Regions from separate parts of the Nocardia sp. CA-128927 genome, predicted to be linked through region 2. Evidence: riboswitches for the same ligand, from Rfam matches in the RefSeq annotation. Region 2 holds a riboswitch; the other holds the start of a gene.
What was found. A riboswitch is a leader RNA that binds a small molecule or an ion and turns the genes downstream of it on or off. The one in region 2 is predicted to bind S-adenosylmethionine.
Positions count from the first base shown of each region.

Region 1: it holds a riboswitch for S-adenosylmethionine, as region 2 does, so the genes downstream of both, ACQPW1_RS15785 (amino acid ABC transporter permease) here and ACQPW1_RS03145 (aminotransferase class V-fold PLP-dependent enzyme) in region 2, are expected to answer to the same signal.

Region 1 covers NZ_CP192087.1:3,336,895-3,341,147, reverse strand. Annotated here, with positions in the region: gene ACQPW1_RS15790 (hypothetical protein) at 1-724, opposite strand, end outside; SAM riboswitch class I at 1,148-1,242, shown strand; gene ACQPW1_RS15785 (amino acid ABC transporter permease) at 1,511-2,569, shown strand; gene ACQPW1_RS15780 (amino acid ABC transporter ATP-binding protein) at 2,566-3,336, shown strand; gene ACQPW1_RS15775 (ABC transporter substrate-binding protein) at 3,348-4,253, shown strand, end outside.
Region 2 covers NZ_CP192087.1:638,476-642,728, forward strand. Annotated here, with positions in the region: gene ACQPW1_RS03135 (Pls/PosA family non-ribosomal peptide synthetase) at 1-571, opposite strand, end outside; gene ACQPW1_RS03140 (LysE family translocator) at 908-1,555, opposite strand; SAM riboswitch class IV at 1,705-1,818, shown strand; gene ACQPW1_RS03145 (aminotransferase class V-fold PLP-dependent enzyme) at 1,865-3,184, shown strand; gene ACQPW1_RS03150 (flavin reductase family protein) at 3,225-3,776, opposite strand; gene ACQPW1_RS03155 (YbaK/EbsC family protein) at 3,960-4,253, opposite strand, start outside.

The DNA.
Region 1 (4,253 bases), 2.7 Mb from region 2:
GAACCTCGGTGATCCCCACCGTCGGCAGGAAGAAGCAGGACTTGCCGCCGTTCTCGACGGTGCCGAAGACCGCGGCCAGCACGGTGCCCTGACCGGTATCGACGGGTACGGCACGGACGCCGCCCATCGGGAGGGCGGCGACGAAGAAGTTCTGGATGGCCCGTTCGGCCATGGGGCGCAGGGCGGCCGGGACTTCGGCGGGGATCATGGCGCGGAAGACGGTGGACAGCGGGCCCATCGACGCGAGGCCGCCGCGACCGCTGGTCACGTTCATCCAGGCGACCTGCATGCCGGTGGTGTCCGGCCCGTCCTGGCCGAGGCCGTAGGGGACGAAGGTGAACATGGTCTGGCCGGACTTGACGGCGGCCAGGTCGAGTCCGGGGATGGTGATCGAGGTCTTGGGCCACGGGCCCGGCACCGCCCCGGCTACGGCGGGTGCGAGGCCGAGCGAGGTGCCGTTGAGGCAGAACGCGGCCGCGGTCGGGTAGAGGAACGGCTGCATGCCGAAGGCGCGCAGGCCATCTATCGCGGTGTTGTAGACGCCGAACAGGTCGCCGGGTGCGGCGGTGCCGGTCGGGGCGGGACGGTCGCTCGCCACGGCGGGCGGAACGGGCGGCACGGCGGGCGGGATCGGGGCCGCGCCCGCGGTCGGTGCCGCGAGCGCCAGTGCGACCGAGCAGGTCGCCACGGCGGACAATACGGTCAGACGGCGTTGCACGGCCACGGAGACCTCTTCTCATCGTCGACACAATCGAAGGCTGACGGTACTCCGGCAAACGCTGTGAACAGCCCGTATTGCCCCTGGCAAGCTATCGGCGTGTCACCTCGAGCCCACCGCTCCAGCACTGCCGATCGATCCCCTCCCCTCAGTTGCGCAAGCGCACACATCAGGTCTGCGGCCCGACTTCGCGGGGTCCGCACACGGACACCTCCGACGAGCCGTATGCTGCTCCCCGACGGAGCCGCCCCGAGCGCGTGAGCGCCCGATCACACTGCGCCAGCGCATATCCGGCTACCGGACTTACCCGGCGAATCGGGCTACGGCAAGATCTACGCTCACGGTGATTACTTCCCTTGCCCAAGGGTTCGCCTGCTGGGCATGATAATTCGGCTCGACCCTGACATCGTCCGGTGTCCGGATCGGCGACAACCATCCAGAGCGACCGAGAGACCTGGCTCGTCGACGTCGCAGCAACCCCCCGGTTCACCGGGTGCGGGTGCTTCCGCCGGGACCGATGGAGGAACCGAAGTGATCATCGCTGCTGTCCGAGGCACCCGTTGGGGCCGCCGTCATATCGATCAATGCAAAGTGACATCCGCGAGCTGTCGGGGCTGACCCGCAGCCAGTCTGTTGCACCCGTCGCTGGCCGGGTGATGTGACCGCGGCCCGATGTGGCGCGGTCCGTTCGTTCTTCCGAAGGACCTCGACCATGCGTGAGCGCAGCGAGCGAACAAATGACACAGCTGCTTTCGCACTCATGACGGAGCCGAGCGCCCGCGAGGTGGAGTCATGAGTGCGTCCGCCGCACCCGATGCCGTCGCCGTCCCCGACGCCGTTCTGGACCTGGCGCCGGACAAGTCCGTGCCCGCGTCGACCGAGAGCATCGCGGACTCCCCCGTGACACCCGCCGAATCCGCCACCGTTCCGGGCGATTCCGCGCCGACCGTCGCCAAGACGTGGCATCCGTGGCGCTGGGTGATCAGCGCCGTCGCGCTCAACCTGCTCGCCCAGTTCATCCACGGCCTGGTCACCAATCCCGGTTGGGATTGGCCGACTTTCGCGAAGTACATCACCGCGAAGTCGGTGCTCGCCTCGCTGAAGGTGACCCTGGAGCTCACCGCGTGGGGTACCGCCCTGGGCTTCCTGCTCGGCACCGCGCTGGCTATCGCGCGGCTGTCGAACAACCCGGTGCTGCGGGTGATCTCGTGGTGCTACATCTGGGCGTTCCGGTCGATTCCGCTCATCGTGCAGCTGCTGTTCTGGTTCAACATCGCCTACCTGTACAACACGCTGTCGGTCGGAATACCGTTCGGCCCCGCGTTTTTCACCTTCGAGGTGAACGGCGTGATCAGCGGGTTCACCGCGGCGGTGATCGGGCTCGCGCTGCATCAGGCGGCGTATTCGGCCGAGATCATCCGCGCGGGCATCATCTCGGTCGACGCCGGTCAGCTGGAAGCCGCTGCCGCGCTGGGTATTCCGAAGGTCCGGCAGTTCCGCTCCATCGTGGTCCCGCAGGCCATGCGGTCGATCCTGCCCAACGCGACCAACGAGGTGATCAGCCTGTTCAAGGGCACCTCGATCGTGTCGGTGATGGCGATCGCCGAGCTGTTCTATCAGGTCCAGGTGATCTACGGACGCAACGGCCGGGTGGTGCCGCTGCTGCTGGTCGCCACCGCCTGGTACATCGTGCTCACCACCATTCTCTCGGTGGCGCAGTACTACATCGAGCGCCACTACGCCAAGGGCACCCAGCGCACGCCACCGCCGTCGCCCACCCAGCGGGCCTGGCAGAAGCTGCGCGAGATCGCCGATTCCGGTTCCACCGCACCGCGAGGAGCGACCCGATGAGCACCGCACTCGCCGTCGAGGTCCGCGGCGTCCGCAAATCCTATGGCGCGCACGAGGTCTTGCGCGGCGTCGACCTGACCGTGCGCTCCGGCGAGGTGGTCACGGTGATCGGCCCGTCCGGTTCCGGCAAGTCAACGCTGCTGCGGGTGGTCAACCACCTGGAGTCGCTGGACGCGGGCACCGTACACATCGACGGGGAGCTGATCGGATATCGGCTGCGCCGCAACACCTTGCACGCGCTGCCCGACCGTGAGGTGCGCAAGCAGCGCTCCCGCATCGGGTTCGTCTTCCAGCAGTTCAATCTCTTTCCCCATCTGACGGTGCTCGATAACGTCACGATCGCACCGCTTTCCGCGCAACGTCGCGACCGCAATGAGGTCGAGGCCGAAGCTCGGGTGCTGCTCGAACGGGTCGGCATCGGCGAGCTGGCCGACGCGTACCCGCGCAGGCTGTCCGGCGGACAGCAGCAGCGGGTGGCGATCGCGCGGGCACTTGCCTTGCGCCCCAGGGTGATCCTGTTCGACGAGCCGACCTCCGCGCTGGACCCCGAGCTCGTCGGCGAGGTCCTGGATGTGATCCGCGACCTCGCGCACGGCGGCACCGCGCTGGTGATCGTCACCCACGAGATCGGCTTCGCCCGCGAGATCGCCGACACCGTGGTGTTTCTCGATGCGGGCGCGATCGTCGAGCAGGGTCCCCCCGAGGTCGTCCTCGACCATCCCGAACACCCGCGCACCCGCGCCTTCCTTTCCCGAGTCCGTCGATGAACAGGTATCCGATGAAGCTCTCCGCCCTGGCCACCGCCGCCGCGACCGCGGTCGTCCTGCTGGCCACCGGCTGCACCGATCCCGAAGCGGAGTCCGCGGCCCAGCCCGCCGGTGCGATCACCTTCGACCTCTCCGCCGCCCAGACCGGCCGGGTACGCGCCGCCAAGGTGGACAGCATCGCCGCCGAAGTGCCGCAGGCCATTCGGGATCGCGGCACCCTGGTGGTGACCGGTGCGTCCGGCACCGCGCCGCCGCTGCGCTTCTACGCCGACGACGACAAGACCGTGGTCGGCTCCGAGGTCGATTTCGCCTCACTCGTCGCCGACACCCTCGGCCTGAAACTCGATCTGCAGGTGGCGGATTGGGCGCAGAACTTCGTGCACATCGATTCCGGCGAGGTCGACGCCTTCATCGGCAACGTGACGGTGACCGAGGAACGCAAGGAGAAGTACGACTTCGCCACCTACCGCAACGACACCGTCGCGCTGGAGGTGCCCAAGCAGAGCACCCTCGACTACAAGGATCGTAAGAGCCTGGCGGGCAAGCGGATCGGTGTCGGCAGCGGCACCAACCAGGAACAGCTGCTGGTCAAGTGGAACGAGCAGAACCGCGCGGAAGGCCTGGCGCCCATCGACATCGCCTACTTCCAGCAGACCAGCGACTACTACCTGGCGCTCGCCTCGCAGCGGCTGGACGGCTACATCGGCCCCAACCCGACGGCGATCTACCACTCCGCCACCGCGAATCAGACCAAGATCCTCGCCACCTTCTCCGGTGCCGGTGACGCGCTGCAAGGCGAGATCGCAGTGCTCACCAAGAAGAACAGCGGGCTGATCACCGCCGTCCAGCACGCGCTGAACTACGCCATCGAGCACGGCACCTATCAGCAGGTGATCGATCGGTGGGGCCTGAAGTCC
Region 2 (4,253 bases):
GTGCCTCGGCATCGACGAACGCGGCGGCGTTGCGATGGGTCACCGCAACACCTTTCGGCGTTCCGGTGGAGCCGGAGGTGAAGATGATCCAGGCGTCGTCGGCGGGGGTGGGCAGGGTGCTCGTGCTCGCGTCGACCGGATTGTCCGCTGCGGCACGGATGCCCGCGGGTGTCGTTTCGATGCCCGCCGCCGTGACGATCGCGGTGACCTGGGCCTCGCCGAAGACCAGCTGGGCCCGCTCGTCCGGGTCGTCCGCATCGACCGGCACGTAGGCGGCGCCCGCGTACAGCACGGCGAGGATGGTCAGGTAAAGCTCGCGGGAGCCGGACGGCATCCGCACGCCGACCCGGTCGCCGGGCCGCACGCCCGCCGTGGCGAGCCGGGCCATGGTCTTCTCGATCTCGACGACGAGTTCGAGGTAGCTGAGCACCACCTGGCCGTCATCGATGGCGGGTGCGTCGGGATGGGTCAGCGCGGTCGCGGTCAGGATGTCGACCAGGGTCCGGGCCGGTGGCGTGTGCTCGGTCCGAAGTAGTGGGTCCACCGTCACATCAACCTGTGGTTGGAGCATGACGCCCTGCCCACCTCCCATTCGACCTGCCTCGCACTTCCCTGTTGTTTGTGTCATAGCTGGGTTACCAGTGGGCAAACACCACGGTGACCAGTTGTCCACGGTACTCGGGGTTGTCGACGTTTGTTGTTCACCGGCGCGGTTGCCGGTCTTCCGGCCGCAGGCGGGGTTGTTGCAGGTCGTGGCGATTTCCGCCGGACGCGCCGAAGCAACCCCTGGTGGGCGGGTTGCCCGGCGGGTTCGCCAGGTGATCGCTGCGTCGATCCGCTCAGGCCGGTGTGATTCCCCACATCGACCTGGTGATCTTGCAGCTCAGGGCGTTTCGAGCGGAATCGATCAGGCCGCGGAGGCGGCGGTGCCGATGCCGAGGGCGGTCAGGATGGCGGCGCTGGCCTGTTCGAGCCGATCCCGGATCTTCGGGCGGCGCAGCAGCGCGACCGCGCGGGACGCGGCCAGGGCCAGGAGCACCATCGCTACCGCGGCAATGGTCGATTCGACGGCGCCGAGCGCGAGGGTGTTGGCGAAGGTGACCTCGGTCAGGAACTGGGGCAGCACGGCGAGATAGAACAGGCCGACTTTCGGGTTGAACATGCACGAGAAAACGCCCGCGGTGAACGCCGAGCGAACCGATACGCGGGTGCCGCCGCCCGCCTGCGCGAGGCCCTCGGCGCCCTCGGCCGCCAGCCCCGCCCTGCGCTGCCGCCGCTGATCGAGCAGCGCGCGGATACCCAAGTACACCAAGTAGATTCCGCCGACCACCTTGAGCGCGCGGTACGCGGTCGCCGACTGCTCCAGCACCGCGGCGACACCGGCCGCGACCACCACCGCCCACAGGATCCCGCCCAGCGCCGACCCGATCGCCGCCGCGATCCCCGGTCGGGCGTCTACCAGCGAGAACCGCAGCACGAGAAACGAATCCGGGCCCGGGGTGAGCGCCAGCAGGACGCACAGGCCGATGAAGCTGATCAGGAGCGAAAGTGACACCTCATGATGTGACCGCAAAGTCGCCGGATAAGCAACGGATTTCCACCCGCGCCCGCCGCGGGTGACCAGCGCGGACGGGTTTTCCGGGCGAACACGCGGCGTCGCGGACCAGTTGACAGGGCCGGGGGACATCTGCCAATCTCGGGTCAGGTCATGAGTACCAGCGTTCAGCCCCGGCTTGCTGGTCGGCAACCCTCCTCCGCGGTGGGGTGCTCCGGGTGACGACCAGGCCGACGCCCGACCGGGTGCGGCAAGCGCGGACTCGACGAATCTTCTGATCACGAGTCCCAGAGCCGACGGGATTTCGTGATGACTGCTGTGGCCACCCAGACCTGTGCCCCCCTCGCCAGGGTTTCCGGTGACGACCTCCAGGTACCGCTCGTCCAGGGCGGGACGACCACCTACGCCAACTTCGACTACGCCGCGAGCGCCCCCGCATTGGCCCAGGTCACCGACCGGGTGCAGCAGCTGCTGCCGTTCTACGCGAGCGTGCACCGCGGCGCCGGCTACGCCTCGCGGATCTCCACCGAGTGCTACGAGGCGGCCCGCGGTTCGGTGACCCGCTTCCTCGACGCGGCCGACGACCAGGTGGTGGTGTTCACCCGCAACACCACCGACTCGCTGAACCTGCTCGCGTCCTGTGTGCCCGGCGACACCGTGGTGCTCGACATCGAGCATCACGCCAACTTCCTGCCGTGGACCAGGCACGGCCGCCGCGTCGTGCAGGCCGCGGCCACCGTCGAGGAGACCATCGGGCGGCTCGTCGCCGAGCTGTGTAGCAAGCCCGCCGCGCTGCTCGCGGTCACCGGCGCGTCCAACGTGACCGGCGAGGTGCTGCCGCTGGAGCGCCTGGCCACCATCGCCCACCAGTGCGGCGCCCGCATCCTCGTCGACGCCGCGCAGCTCGCGCCGCATCGGCGAATCAGCCTGCGCGACACCGGCATCGACTACCTCGCGTTCTCCGGCCACAAGCTGTACGCGCCGTTCGGCGCGGGCGTGCTGGTCGGCCGCCGTGACTGGCTCGACAACGCGGAGCCGTACCTGGCCGGTGGCGGCGCGGTCCGCGAGGTCACCACCACCGGTGCCGAGTGGGCGCCCGCCCCGCAGCGGCACGAGGGCGGTTCGCCCAACGTGCTCGGCGCCGCCGCGCTCGCCGCCGCCTGTGACGCCCTCAGCGAGATCGACGCCGACACCCTCGCAGCCCACGAACATCAGCTCGCCGACCGCCTGCGCGACGGCCTCGCCGCCATCCCCGGCGTCAACCTGCTGCGCATCTGGACCGACGCCCCCGACACCGTCGGCATCGTCGCCTTCACCCTGGACGGCTTCGTCCCCGGCCACGTCGCCGCCTACCTCTCCGCCGAACACGGCATCGGTGTCCGCGACGGCCGCTTCTGCGCGCACCCCCTGCTCGCCCGCCTAGAACTCGACGGCGCTCTCCGCGCCAGCATCGGCCTCGGCACCACCCCCGCCGATGTAGACCGCCTGATCCAAGCCATCGCCACCCTCGTCGGCACCGGCCCGGCCTGGAACTACGCCACCACCCAGGGCCTCTGGAACCCGGCCCCCGAAACCCGCCCCTTCACGTCCCAGGCCCCGACCGGCGCCGCCCCCTGCCTCGTCGGCTAGTCGAGCGATCGCGGTCGCCCCGTCGGGGTGGCCGCGTCTGTCAGTCGCCGAGTTTGGTGGGGCGGTGGTAGCGGCCGTTGTAGTAGAGGAGCGGGGCGGCGGCGGGGGTTTCGTTGGTGTTGTCGTGGACTCGGGTCACCAAGCCGACGACGAGGGTGTGGTCGCCGAGGGGGATCAGTTGGTGGATGGTGGCGCGGAGCCAGATGGGGGTGCCGTGCAGGACGGGTTCGCCGGTGTCGAGGGTGGTCCACAGGGACCGGTCGGTGAAGCGGTCCGCGGCGGTGCGGGCGAAGCGCTGGGCCAGGTCGTGCTGGTGTTCGCCGAGGAAGTGGATGACGACCGAGTCGGCATCGAGCAGCGCGGCGAGGCTCGACGAGGTGTGCGCGATGTTGAAGGAGACGAGCGGCGGCGCCAGCGACAGGGACGCGAAGGACGTCGCGGTGAAGCCGATCGGGCCGTTCGGTGAGTTCAGCGTGACAACCGTGACGCCCGCCGGATAGTGGCGCATCGATGCGCGGAACTGCTCGGCGGTGATCCCGCTCAGATCATCAGGGATCTGGAAATCCGTGGCGGGCCGTTCTGCTTCGGTCACGCGTCCAAAACTACGCTCCCCCGCCTCTCCGCGTATTCAGGCCAGACCTAGGCGCGGGGCGAGTGACGTTGGCGACCGGCGGGATCGACGTGGGTTGGGTTAGCCCGTGCCCGGTGAGTTACCCATGTGCTCGCGAGATCAGTGGAACTGACGGGTAAAAGACCAGCTGCCACAGATGCGTGATCAGTCGACGTCTATCGGCAAGCCTGCGGTGATGCGGACCAGCTCATGAAATGACGTGCGGAAGACCGTGTTCGGGTGACCGCCCGCGGCCCACACCTCGCGGTGATTCGAGAGCGCGGTGTCTACCCAGGTGGGCAGGTTGGTGGGGTGGCCGACCGGGGCGACGCCGCCGACCGGCTGCCCGGTCACCTCGCGCACCATCTCGACGGGCGCCGGAGTGAGCGTGCCCTCCAGGCGTTTTCCGGTGGACTCGAGATCGACCTCGTGCACGCCGGAGACCAGCAGCAGCACCGG